DNA from 4 places in the Alcanivorax sp. UBA3183 genome. Region 4 is predicted to be linked to each of the others. Evidence: predicted binding sites of a transcription regulator. Region 4 holds the regulator's gene; each other region holds the start of a gene.

Region 1 (3,206 bases), on a different contig from region 4:
GCAGTGTCCGGCACCAGTGAGCGCCGCCAGACTGTTCCAGGGTTCGCCCACACAGAAACCATCGATATGCCCCATGCGCAGGTGATCCACCATCTGCGACGGCGGCAATACCACCAGCTTCACGTCGTGATCCGGGTCCAGCCCGGCCACACTCAGCCAGTGACGCAATTGGTAGGCATGGCAGGAAAACGGAAACACCACCGCCAGTACCAACGGCGCCTCGCCACTGCTGGCACGGGCCGCCACCAGCTTGTTCATGGCACTGGCCATATCGTTGGGCGTGGGCCCTTCAGACAAGGCACACAACCCCTGGAACAACATGGGCGACACGGTAATACCGTTGCCGTTCAGCCCCATGGAGAACGCCGTAGCCAGGGGTTTCTTGATGCATCCCAGCCCCAGCGAGGTGGCCATCATCATGGGCGCCAGCATGGGCGCCGCATCCAGCTGCCCCACCAGCAAACGATCACGCAGGCTGGCCCAGCTCCACTCCGGTTGCAGCTCCACATCCAGCCCTTCGGCGGCGAAGTAGCCCGCTTCCTGAGCCACCACCAGCGGCAGGCTGTCGGTCAGCGGCATATAGCCGATACGAATTTTCATGGGGCTTGCTCCGCAAGCTGACGGCGAACGCTGGATACCTGACGCTTGACCACCTGCACACCGTCAGCCGGTGTGGCGCGCCACACTTTTTTGCTGGGTGCCTCGATCAGGCTGCGCGATTTTCTCAATGGGCTCACTCTTCTCATGCTCGCTCCTGTTCTGGCGTCAGGCGCCTGGGTTTTTTCACCCCTGCGCTTTCAGCATCTCGGCATAATCCAGCACTGACCTGGCCACCTGGATTAATGGCTGGCCGGTATTCATGGCCTGCCGCCGCAGGGTGCTGTAGGCATCCTGCTCATTCAGGCGACGGCGTTGCATCAGCAACCCCTTGGCCCGTTCGATGATCTTGCGTTCAGCCAATGCCTCTCGCGTCTGTTCCAGCTCTTCGCGCAAGGCCTGGTATTCCCGGAAACGGGCGGTGGCCACGCGCATCACACCACGCACCCGGGCCAGATCCGTTTCCCCGGCCACATAGGCACTGACGCCAGCACGCAGGGCCGCCACGATCAGATCCTCGTCGTCCTGGTTGCAGAACATGACCATGGGCCGCGGCATATCCCGCTGCACCAGTGCCATGCTTTCCAGGGTGTCCCGGTCCGGCGCGTCCATGTCCACGATCACCACATCCGGGTTACTGGAATGCACCTTCTCCGCCAGCCCGGCAGCACTGGTCAGACGACAGAGGATCTCGTGCCCTTCGTCGATCAGGGCACGCTCCAGAATCGCAGCGCGCGGTGGCTGGTCATCCACCAGCATGATTTTCAGGGCCATAGTGTCGGTAGCATCCAGGGATTGAGTGTTACTTGATTGGTTTGCAACGGTTGTGCCAGTCATGGGGTTATTAACTCACTGTTTTTCTTTGCGATTCCTTATTCACCACAACAGACCTCGCGGAGCGCACCATAGCGGTGCACTCCGCGGCGCCAAAACGGCGCTGTTTTGCTCAGAGTTTCAGTTCTGCCCAGGCCCACAGTTTTTGTGTGTCGGCGCCGAAATCATCAGCGCTGTAGTCGGCGTATTTCAGGCCCACCACGTAGTGCTTGCCGATGGGCCGGGCCACCAGCAGGTTGGTTTCCGTGCCGTAGTCACTGCTGCCCTCTTCGGCCTGAAAGTCGTGATACACCGCCGCCAGTTTGAAGCCGGCCAGCTTGGTGCCGACGCTGACAAAGCTGTCTTTCAGGCCATCCGCCGGGGTTACCAGGAACTGGTCCGCCCAGCCATTGAAGGCATGCTTGGTGGCCAGCGGGGTCTGGAAAGCAATCTTGCCGTCATCAGAGCCCAGCACTTCCTGCGCCACCTTGACGGTGACCCCGGCCATTTCTGCGCCCACTTCGGCGAAGTAGTACTCGGTATCGCCGGCTTCCACCTCTTGCTGGGCGCCTTCCAGGGTGAGAAGCAGCTTTACGGCATCCAGATCGAAGGCACCGGCATACCGCAGGCCATAGGTGTCGTTATCGGAATCGGGCACGTTATCGGTTTCCAGCAGGTAGCCATAGGCGGTGAGTGATCCCCCCGGCGCCCCGGCCCAGCTGGCGTTGAACAGGTAATTGGAGACATTGGCATCGAACTTTGGCGTGAAGCCGTTTACCTGGGTGAGATAGGCCGTGGAGAAAGAAAAATCACCGGTGCCGTAATCCAGCTTGGCGCCATCGAAAGTCTGCTCATCTTGGCGCCAGCCTACGTTACCGACGAAGCGGGCATTGTCGTAAATGATGCGCTGACGACCATAGGTGGCCACCAGGCCATCGAGGGCGTCGCTACCGGTATAACGGACTGCAGCGCGGTTCAGCTCGGTCACTTCCGGATCAGCAATCACCGGGTAACCGGCCATGTGCGGCGCAAAGTTATCCACGTTGCCGACAATGCGGGTGTCTTCAAACTCCCCCAACACATCAAAGCCGTGCAGCGTGCCGCTCTGGTAGCCCAGTCGGGTGCGCAGGGTGAGTGCCTGGGCATCTTCCGCGGCACCGTCGCTATCCACTTCCTCATGGCGCAGGCGCAGGTTCAGCAGCGGCTTGCCTTCTTTCAACGCAGTGATAAAGGCATCGTCTTCGGCGTGAGCCGTCCCCGAAAAACCGAGCGTGGACAGGATGACGCCGGCAGCAATGGCAGAATATTTCATGGTCTTTTCCTCGATGTAACGTCCCAAAATTAAAAACAGTGATGTGCTGAAATCAGACACACCTTCCCCCTGCCCGCTTTTCCGTGTGCGAAAAAAGCAGGCGAATCAAATCAGTCATAAACGGTTATCAGGCCCGTTTTCGAGCCGCGCCAGTCTCAGCGTCAGCACGCTTGGGCAGCGGCTCCACCTTGCGCTGTTTCTCGTACAGGAATTGCAGCACCTGCTGACGACAACGGACGAAGGTGGGATCGTCGGCCAGAGCCAGACGGTCCCGTGGACGCGGCACATTGACGTCAAGAATCTCGCCGATGGTGGCGGACGGCCCATTGGTCATCATCACAATGCGATCGGACAGCAACACCGCCTCGTCCACATCGTGGGTAATCATGATCACCGTGGTGCCCAGCTGGGCATGGATATCCATCAGGGAGTCCTGCAGGTGAGCACGGGTCAGGGCATCCAGCGCCCCGAAGGGTTCATCCAT
Region 2 (3,206 bases), on a different contig from region 4:
CGGCGGACGGCTGTGCCGACGCCCTGGATACCACCGTCAGAAAGCTGCATTCCCAGCAGACGCTGGATCTCTGTGCCCTCACCCGCAACAAGCTGACGCTGGTGGTGAATACCGCCAGCCAGTGTGGCTACACCCCGCAGTTCAAGGATCTGGAGGCGCTATACCAGACCTACCGGGAGCAGGGCCTGCTTGTGGTGGGCTTCCCCTCTGACGACTTCCGCCAGGAGTTGAACAGCGAGTCCGATACCGCGGAAGTCTGTTATGTGAACTACGGCGTCACCTTCCCCATGGCCGCCACCAGTTCGGTCAAGGGCGACAACGCCAACTCGGTATTCCGGGCCCTTGGTGCCGCCACCCAGGCGCCGGGCTGGAACTTCAACAAGTATCTGGTAGCGGCGGACGGCTCCCTTATTCGCCATTTCCCGGCAACGGCGGAGCCACGCGGTGGTGAGCTGGAAGCGGCCATCCGCGATGCATTGACCCGGTGACCTGGGCAACGAGGTAGATGCCTCCGGCAGAGGCTGATATTGTGAACGGTCACCCATTATTACCCGGCGGTGAGTCCTGTGAAGGTTCGCAGCAGCAAAGAACAGCAACGCCATCAGCTTGAGCGCGATATGGAGCGCTATCTGTCCAAGGGCGGAGAGATCAAGGAGATCCCCCGTGGCGTCAGTGGTACCGATCCCGTGCACGGGAAAGGGCACCAGACTGTGCTGTTCAACGGCCCCCGCCAGCCCCAGCGCACCGATCTGAGCCAGGTGGCTGCCACCATCGACGCGCGCAAGCACAAACCCCGCCGCCAACGACTCACCCACCGCCCCACCCGCAAGCTGATTTATGATGATTTCGGCGAACCGTTACGCTGGGTGTGGCACGACTGAAGAAGGATCTGCAATGAAACGGCTTCTGCTGTTGGTATCCCTGTTTATGATGAGTCAGACCGCGTTCAGCGACATCATTGAAACCCGGGTCACCCTGCCCGACGATCTGGGCACCGGGGTCATGTACCTGAATGACAAACAGAAAAAACCCGGGCCCGGGGTAATCGTGATCCACGAATGGTGGGGCCTGAACGATTACGCCCGCGATCGCGCCCGCATGCTGGCCCGGGCCGGTTATACCGCCCTGGCGGTAGACATGTATGGCACCGGCAAGGTGGCCACTCATCCGAAGGATGCGGAATCCTTCATGAAATCCGCCATGGCCGAGCCAGAAAAGATGAACGCCCGCTTCGAAGCCGCCCGCAAGATGATGCTGAAACAGCAGCAGGTAGAAGCAGGCCGTCTGTTCGCCATCGGCTACTGCTTTGGCGGTGGCGTGGTACTGAACCAGGCCCGCATGGGCACCGAGCTGGCCGGCGTGGCCAGCTTCCATGGCACCCTGGGCACCGACACTCCAGCCCAACCGGGTGACATCAAGGCGCGTATTCTCGCCGCCACCGGCCAGGCCGACCCGATGATTCCCGCCGAACAAGTCACTGGCTTCGTGAAGGAAATGACCGAGGCCGGCGCTGACTTCCAGCTGCTCAGTTTCCCGGGCGTCAAGCACAGCTTCACCAATCCGAAGGCGGATGCGGTGGCAGAACGCTTCGACATGCCGGTGGGCTATGATGCCCATGCGGACCAGGTGAGCTGGAAAGCGCTGGTGGATTTCATCGAACATCAATCCCACGCGGAATAACCGCACCAGTTAGGGGCATTGCACAACGCAATGCCCCGTCACTGCCCATCTTTCTGCCCGATTCGTTTTCCCCCTGCGCCAACCCCCTGATTTTCCTCAGCCTCGCCACTTGGCATCCCCTTTGCTTTATCTCAGAAAGAGGAATCGAATGGCCACGTTGCCATTAAGCACTCAATACAATTTGAACCAATAGACCGCTAGGGTTCCGGTCGCCTGCACCGACAGACAGCGTGCAGCCGATGCCTGGTCCGAGAGCAGTCGACCTTCTTGCAGTCGTTTCGCAGCACATGCGGCTGAAGGTTACACGGCGGGACAAAAGCCCGGGAGGACACGATGACCGCGTTGTCATTGGATTCCTCATCGTCCGTAGCCAAGGAGGTCCGAGATGACCCTTTCCGTACGTAAGACCGCTGCCGTTGCAGCACTTGTCCTGTCCACATCCCTGATGCCGGTCACCGCACTGGCCAAAGATTCCTTCAGCATTTGCTGGTCCATCTATGTGGGCTGGATGCCGTGGGATTACGGTGCCCAACAGAAGATCGTCGACAAGTGGGCCGACAAGTACGACATCGAGATTGATGTAGTACAGATCAACGACTACGTGGAATCCATCAACCAGTACACCGCCGGTGCCTATGACGGCTGCGCCATGACCAACATGGATGCGCTGACCATTCCCGCTGCTGGCGGCGTGGATTCCACCGCCCTGATCGTGGGTGACTTCTCCAACGGTAACGACGGCGTGGTGCTCAAGGGCACCGACAAGCTTGCCGACATCAAGGGCCAGCAGGTCAACCTGGTGGAACTGTCGGTATCCCACTACCTGCTGGCGCGGGCGCTGGAAACCGTGGGGCTGACTGAGCGTGACCTGACCGTGGTGAATACCTCGGATGCGGATCTGGTTTCCGCCTTCACCACCAAAGGCGTCACCGCCGTGGCCACCTGGAACCCGCTGTTCAGCGAAATCACTGCCATGCCGGACAGCCACAAGGTGTTCGACTCCGCGCAGATTCCTGGTGAAATCATCGACCTGATGGTGGTCAACACCGACACCCTGGAAGCCAACCCGGATTTCGGCAAGGCGCTGACCGGTGCCTGGTACGAGATCATGGCCACCATGTCCGCCGATGATGAGGCCGGCAAGGCCGCCCGTACCTTCATGGCCAATGCCTCCGGTACCGACCTGGCCGGCTATGAAGCCCAGCTGGATTCCACCCGCATGTTCTACCAGCCCGCTGAGGCCGTGGCCTTCGTCAACAGCCCGGCACTGAAAGACACCATGCAGAAGGTGGCGGAGTTTTCCTTCCAGCACGGTCTGCTGGGTGAAGGCGCCCCGGACGCCGGCTTTGTGGGTATCGAAACCCCGGCGGGCATCTATGGCAGCGACAGTAATGTAACGCTGCGCTTTATCCCGGATTACATGGCCATGGCAGCCGAAGGAAAGCTGTAACAACGCAAGCACGTCGCACGCTGGCACGTACCACGCCAGCGTGCGGTGTCCGCCCTGTTGCGAATTCAATCACCGG
Region 3 (3,206 bases), on a different contig from region 4:
AACACAACCGTCATAAGCAGCACGGCAATACCCGCTATCAACCTGAGCATCTGGACACCTCCCTCTTTCTTTCGATTCTGAACAGCCTCTGGAAAGATGAAAAGGGCAAAATGCACAAAACACCATATGCATTACCGTCTTTCTTCAGACAAAAAAAGCCCCCGACTAGCGGGGGCCTTCTTTCTGCGAGCTTTCCCAGGGGAAATCAGCAGGAGTAGTACATATCGAACTCGACCGGGTGCGGGGTCATGTTGAGACGTTCAACCTCACCACGCTTCAGGGCGATGTAGCCTTCCAGCATATCCTTGGAGAACACGTCGCCTTCGGTCAGGAAGTCCATATCGGCTTCCAGGCAATCCAGCGCCATGGTCAGGGTATGCGCCACGGTCGGGATGTCCTTGGCTTCTTCTGCCGGCAGATCGTACAGATCCTTATCCATGGCATCGCCAGGGTGCATCTTGTTCTTGATGCCGTCCAGGCCAGCCATCAGCAGAGACGCGAAACACAGGTACGGGTTCGCAGACGGATCAGGGAAACGCGCTTCGATACGACGCGCCTTGGCGCTGTTCACAAACGGAATCCGGATGGAAGCAGAACGGTTACGGGCAGAGTAGGCCAGCATTACCGGGGCTTCGAAGCCGGGCACCAGACGCTTGTAGGCGTTGGTGGACGCATTGGTGAACGCGTTCAGGGCACGGGCGTGCTTGATGATGCCGCCGATGAAGTACAGCGCTTCGTCGGACAGGCCTGCATAGCCGTCACCCGCGAACAGGTTTTTGCCATCTTTACCCAGGGACACGTGAACGTGCATACCGGAACCGTTATCACCGATCAGCGGCTTGGGCATGAAGGTGGCTGTTTTGCCGTAGGCGTGAGCCACGTTGTGTACGCAGTACTTGAGAATCTGTACTTCGTCAGCCTTGGCAGTCAGGGTGTTGGCGCCAACGCCGATTTCACACTGGCCCGCAGTACCCACTTCGTGGTGATGCACTTCGATCTGCAGACCCATCTGCTCCATGGCGGAACACATGGCGCCACGCAGGTCGTGCAGGCTATCTACCGGCGGAACCGGGAAGTAGCCGCCTTTCACGCCCGGACGGTGACCGATGTTGCCACCTTCGAAGTCTTCGTGGGATACCCACGCTGCTTCTTCGGAGTGAATATTGTACATGGAACCCTGCATGTCGGATTTCCACTGCACGGAATCAAATACGAAGAATTCCGGCTCCGGACCGAACAGTGCGGTGTCAGCAATACCGGTAGACTTCAGGTATTCCTCGGCACGACGGGCAACGGAACGCGGATCACGCTCATAACCCTGCATGGTGGACGGCTCGAGGATGTCGCAGCGCAGGTTGACGGTCGCCACATCAGTGAACGGGTCCAGTACGGCAGACTCGTCGTCCGGCATCATCACCATGTCGGACTCGTTGATGCCTTTCCAGCCAGCGATGGAAGAGCCATCGAACATTTTGCCATCCTGGAAGAAATCTTCGTCGATTTCGCCCACGGGGAGGGTTACGTGCTGCTCCTTACCACGGCTATCGGTGAAGCGCAGGTCCACCCATTTCACATCATTTTCTTTAATCAGCTTGAGGGTCTTTTCAGACATTGTCGTGCGTCCTCCTAAGGAACAGCGGGTTTGTCTCTGGCTCATGGCCCCGCCCCGCATCAGGGCAGAACAGAGAGCCGGTATTCTCGGCCACCAGGCCTGCTTTGCCAATAGGGAGGCAAGTTCCATGCCAGCCCTTTTTTAGCGCATTTGACGCTAAAATACAGAATCAGGGGAAAGATAGCACCTCATAGTGCATTATTGTGGTGCGCCGCACCATTTTATTGCACTAAAATAGTGCACCATTGTCTTCGCCGACCCGCAGGACCACAAACACCTCGTTGCCCGCCTCGCCGGTTTCCAGCACCTGATGCCCGTTGATACGGCACCAGGCAGGGATATCGCTTAGCGCTCCGGGGTCCGTGCATACCACACGCAGGCAATCGCCGGTGGCCAGAGTGCGCACCTTATTCTGCGTCTTGATCACCGGCATGGGGCACAACATGCGGCGCACATCCAGTTCATGAACAGCTTCGGTCATCAGGGGTCCCTGGGTTCTAGCTTCTAGCTTCTAGCTTCTAGCTTCTAGCTTCTAGCTTCTAGCTTCTAAAGAGGGTGCCGCGCCCCAAACGAAGCACAACCCCAGCAGCACTTTTTTGTTTTCCTCGCAGCCAACAGCTCATAGCTGCCTTTACCCCACATTCCAGGCCAACGGCACTGCATCCGGGTGAAATGGCTCTACAGTGACCTGGCGCGCCACACCATCCGGGCTGCGCACTTCCAGGGTAACCTCATCCGACGAACGCCCCTTGGAATAACGGGCCACGATCGCCGCCGCCTGCTGCATTTCCTCATCATTCTGGAAATTGCCATCCACCAAGGCCAAAGGCCCCGGGCAGCTCACTGTGGTAATGCTGGTAAACTGGTAGCGATACCCCTCCAGGAAACGGTTCTCGCCTTCCTCCCGGCTGATGATCAGCTTTAAATGGGGCTGCGGACGTATATGACGCCCCACCTTTAACAGCATGATGTCATCAAGCTCGTAGCGACGCTCGTTGCGGGCCTTCCACAGATCCGCCAACTTGTTGGAATAGGATTCGTCGGTAAGAAAGCAGCAACCACCGGCAGGCTGGGCAAAGTCATCCAGCCCGAACTTCTTGGCCAGGGCCATTTGCGGCTTACGGCTGCGGCCGGAAAAATCGTGCAGGGATTCCCGGTCTACCCAGCCCTCACGTTCGGGCAGGGTAGCTGGCAAGTTCTTCGCGCATAGCGGCCGCAGCAGACGCTCGTCCGCGCCGGATTCCGCGCTGATAATCGGCATGGTTGCCTTGCGCTGGCTTTTCGGACGCTGGCCGATCACTTCACCGGTCACAATAAAATCAAACCCGCGATCCCCAGCCAGTTCCCGGGCCTTGTTAATCATCAGAGTGGCCTGATTGACCATGAAGATCTTGCAATCCAGACAAGGATTCAGGTGCGCCCCGTAACCGTGCCTGGGATTGAGCACCACATCCTTATACTCCTCGGAGATATCGATGATGTGCATCTTGATACCCAACTGCTCGGCAACCCACAGGGCGTTATTGCGCTTTTCCTTGTCCTTGTCTTTCTTGCGGATGGCATGAGTATGCCCCTCCACGCAGAAGCCAGTGTA
Region 4 (3,206 bases):
CAATGCCTACTGCCGCTCGTTCTATGGGTAGCTCACCCTGATCAAGCTGCTCCGCCAGTGTCGGGAGCATGCCCACCGGCAGATTGTCGACGCAGTAGTAGTTCTGGTCTTCCATGGCTTGCAGGGCGGTGGTTTTCCCCGAGCCGGATCGGCCGCTGATGATGGTGAGTTTCATGGTTGCACCGCTTGCATGCTATTTGCCGCACGTTGACACGCAAAATTGATAGACGAGGGGATATCCCGGGTGATGCCTGAAAGCGTGTTGCGTTCCTTCATGATGCCAGTCGCAGCTCCGCTTCGGATTCCACGGCGGTGTGATAAAGGTGATGATCGTTCTTGCTCAATCGCAGTTCGTCACGGTAATCGTCGTCGTTGAACAGGGAAGCCAGGTGGCTGAGGGTTTTCAGGTGCTGTTCAGGGTTTTCCTGGGGAACCAGCAGCACAAAAACCAGATCTACCGGACGACCGTCAACGGCGTCGAAATCGATGGGGGTAGACAGTTTCAGCAGCAGCCCGATGGGTTGCTGGCAGTGACCAAGACGGCAGTGAGGAATGGCGATGCCTTCACCGATGCCCGTGGAGCCCAGCTTTTCCCGGGCTACCAAGGCATCGAAGACCTCCTGTTCGTTGAGGCTGTCGCAGCCGGCCGCGGCCAGCTGCGCAACCTGGTCCAGCAGCTGTTTCTTGCTGCTGGCCTGCACCTCGCTATGGGTGCGTGCTTCGGTGAGTAGTTCGCGAACTCGCATAATTGTCGCTTTGGGTTCAGTGGCCGCCGTGCTTGTGGCTGACAGCCTTTTCCTTGTGTTTGAGGATCTGGCGGTCGAGCTTGTCCGTCAGCTTGTCGATGGCAGCGTACATGTCCACTGCTTCAGCGGTGGCGAAGACGTCGGCCCCGGAAATATGGATGGTGGATTCTGCCTTGTGGGTTTTGGGTTCCGGAGAAAGAATCACCTGGACACTGGTAATCTGGTCGAAATGCCGTTCAAGACGGGAGAATTTGTCTCCTACGTAGGCTCGCAAAGCATCGGTAATTTCCAGGTGATGACCGCTGATATTAATTTGCATGGCTGACTCCTTTACCTGCTCGTTGGGCCGTCCCGGCGCCTACACCAAACGCTTGCGGGCGCTGGATGACGGTATTCTCATCGCCTCACGATACTTGGCGACTGTCCGGCGCGCCACGTTGATCCCCTGCTCGTTCAACAAGCTAGCCAGCTTGTTGTCGCTAAGCGGCTTGCGGGGATTCTCGGCAGCGACCAGCTTCTTAATAATGGCACGAATAGCGGTGGAGGAACACTCACCGCCGCCGTCTGTTCCCACGTGGCTGGAGAAGAAATACTTGAGCTCAAAGACGCCGCGGGGTGTCATCATGTATTTCTGGTTGGTGACCCGACTGATGGTCGATTCGTGCATCTCGACGGCATCAGCAATCTCGGCCAGAACCAGCGGTTTCATTGCCTCCTCGCCATAGTCAAAGAAGTCTTGTTGAACTTCAACGATGCGGGTGGCCACCTTCAGCAGGGTGTCGTGGCGGCTTTGGAGGCTCTTGATGAACCACTTGGCCTCCTGCACGCAGTTGCGCAGGTACTGACCATCCTCGCCACCGGCCTTGCGGGCCATGGAGGCGTACTGCTGCTGCAGGTTGACCTTGGGCAGCACTTCCTCATTCAGGCTGACCTGCCAGCGTCCCTGGTGCTGGCGCACAATCACGTCCGGCACCGCGTAATCCACCTGGCTTTCACCGATCTGTTCGCCGGGTGCCGGGTCCAGGGTGCGCAGCAGCGAGAGCGCGTCGAGCAGGTTTTCTTCGCTGATCTGCAGTACCCGGCGCAGGGCGGCGTAGTCGTGCTTTTCCAGCAGCGCGAGATGCCCCAGCAGGGCCAGGGCATAGTCCAGAAAGGGAGTGTCTGTGGGGAGTTGGCGCAACTGCACCCGCAGGCAGTCGGCCAGATCCAGGCTGGCGACCCCTACCGGATCGAATTGCTGCAGGCGGTGCTGAACTGCCAGTACTTCATCGGCTTCCAGTTCGTCGCCTTCGGTGAGCAGGTCATCCTGGGCGTTCATCATCGCTACGATCTCGTCCACGGTGACGGTCAGGTAGCCGCGATCGTCCAGGGACTCGATGATGGTCATGGCGATAATGCGGTCTACATCGCTCATGGGGGTCAGATTCAGTTGCCAGAGCAGGTGGTCCTGAAGATTGCCGGCAATGCTATGGCGTTGTTGCCAGTCGTCGGCATCGTCGGGGAGGGCGCTGGAGGCACTGCTGGTCTGGCCGGAATAGACATCGTCCCATTCCGTTTCGATGCCGGGTTCGTCGTCCACGAACTCTTCCAGAGCGTCGTCACGCTCGGTATCCAGCTCCTGTTCGTCCTGACGTTCTTCGTCAGCGTCAGGCAGGGATTCGTCACCGAAATCATCAGCCAGCTCCAGCAACGGATTGCTTTCCACTGCCTGCTGAATCTCCTGACGCAAGTCCAGCGTGGATAGCTGCAAGAGGCGAATGGCCTGCTGCAGCTGCGGTGTCATGGTCAGCTGCTGGCCGATTTGTAGTTGTAGGCTTGGCTTCATACTGCTCAGGCTGATGTCATCCCCAAAACACGAGAATAACAGCCTATGCATAAGGCAAGCAATATTTGTGCCAATGATGGTTGTGTGCTAGAGAGCAAAGTTGACAGTTGATAGTGGACAGTTGACAGCGTCGCGGGGAATCCTGTCTTTATCTGCAATGTCTGAGGCTGCGTTTAAAGTTCGGGCGCGGCCCTCAAAGGGCTTCAGAACCAAGTGCCTTTATCGCGTAGCTGTCAACTGTCCACTATCAACTGTCAATTTGTTTACAGCCTGAAATCGGCCCCCAGGTACACATCCCGCACCTGCTGGTTACCGAGAATGGTGTCGGCGTCGCCGGAGGCGATAATGTGCCCGGCGCTGACAATATAGGCGGTGTCACAGATATCCAGGGTTTCGCGCACGTTGTGATCGGTGATCAGCACGCCGATGCCGCGCTCTTTCAGGTGGCGGATGATGCCCTTGATGTCGTTCACGGAAATCGGGTCCACGCCGGCGAAGGGTTCATCCAGCAGGATGAAATCCGGGTCGGTGGCCAGACCGCGGGCGATTTCTGCCCGACGTCGTTCACCGCCGGACAGGCTCATGCCCAGGGAATCACGGATATGGGTGATATGGAATTCCTTGAGCAGGCTCTC

The links. The regulator sigma-54, encoded in region 4, starts transcription at its own class of promoters, with help from an activator protein. The targets are predictions, from matches to a motif close to TGGCACNNNNNTTGCTNT.
Region 1: the regulator sigma-54 is predicted to act here: its motif matches at 1,412-1,429, upstream of B3Q33_RS02435 (ANTAR domain-containing response regulator).
Region 2: the regulator sigma-54 is predicted to act here: its motif matches at 1,791-1,808, upstream of B3Q33_RS14595 (putative urea ABC transporter substrate-binding protein).
Region 3: the regulator sigma-54 is predicted to act here: its motif matches at 1,728-1,745, upstream of glnA (glutamate--ammonia ligase).

What each region holds. Positions count from the first base shown of each region.
Region 1 is NZ_DEXN01000006.1:224,049-227,254, reverse strand. Features, by position in the region: gene B3Q33_RS02445 (CmpA/NrtA family ABC transporter substrate-binding protein) at 1-600, opposite strand, end outside; gene B3Q33_RS02440 (hypothetical protein) at 597-746, opposite strand; gene B3Q33_RS02435 (ANTAR domain-containing response regulator) at 784-1,371, opposite strand; gene B3Q33_RS02430 (alginate export family protein) at 1,544-2,722, opposite strand; gene B3Q33_RS02425 (ABC transporter ATP-binding protein) at 2,850-3,206, opposite strand, start outside.
Region 2 is NZ_DEXN01000047.1:14,471-17,676, forward strand. Features, by position in the region: gene B3Q33_RS14580 (glutathione peroxidase) at 1-488, shown strand, start outside; gene B3Q33_RS14585 (hypothetical protein) at 567-881, shown strand; gene B3Q33_RS14590 (dienelactone hydrolase family protein) at 895-1,680, shown strand; guanidine-I (ykkC/yxkD leader) riboswitch at 1,867-2,009, shown strand; gene B3Q33_RS14595 (putative urea ABC transporter substrate-binding protein) at 2,066-3,130, shown strand.
Region 3 is NZ_DEXN01000012.1:55,256-58,461, reverse strand. Features, by position in the region: gene B3Q33_RS04950 (hypothetical protein) at 1-116, opposite strand, end outside; gene glnA (glutamate--ammonia ligase) at 206-1,612, opposite strand; gene B3Q33_RS04940 (sulfurtransferase TusA family protein) at 1,842-2,093, opposite strand; gene B3Q33_RS04935 (tRNA (5-methylaminomethyl-2-thiouridylate)-methyltransferase) at 2,244-3,206, opposite strand, start outside.
Region 4 is NZ_DEXN01000017.1:100,921-104,126, reverse strand. Features, by position in the region: gene rapZ (RNase adapter RapZ) at 1-175, opposite strand, end outside; gene ptsN (PTS IIA-like nitrogen regulatory protein PtsN) at 273-746, opposite strand; gene hpf (ribosome hibernation-promoting factor, HPF/YfiA family) at 763-1,065, opposite strand; gene B3Q33_RS07910 (RNA polymerase factor sigma-54) at 1,105-2,571, opposite strand; gene lptB (LPS export ABC transporter ATP-binding protein) at 2,835-3,206, opposite strand, start outside.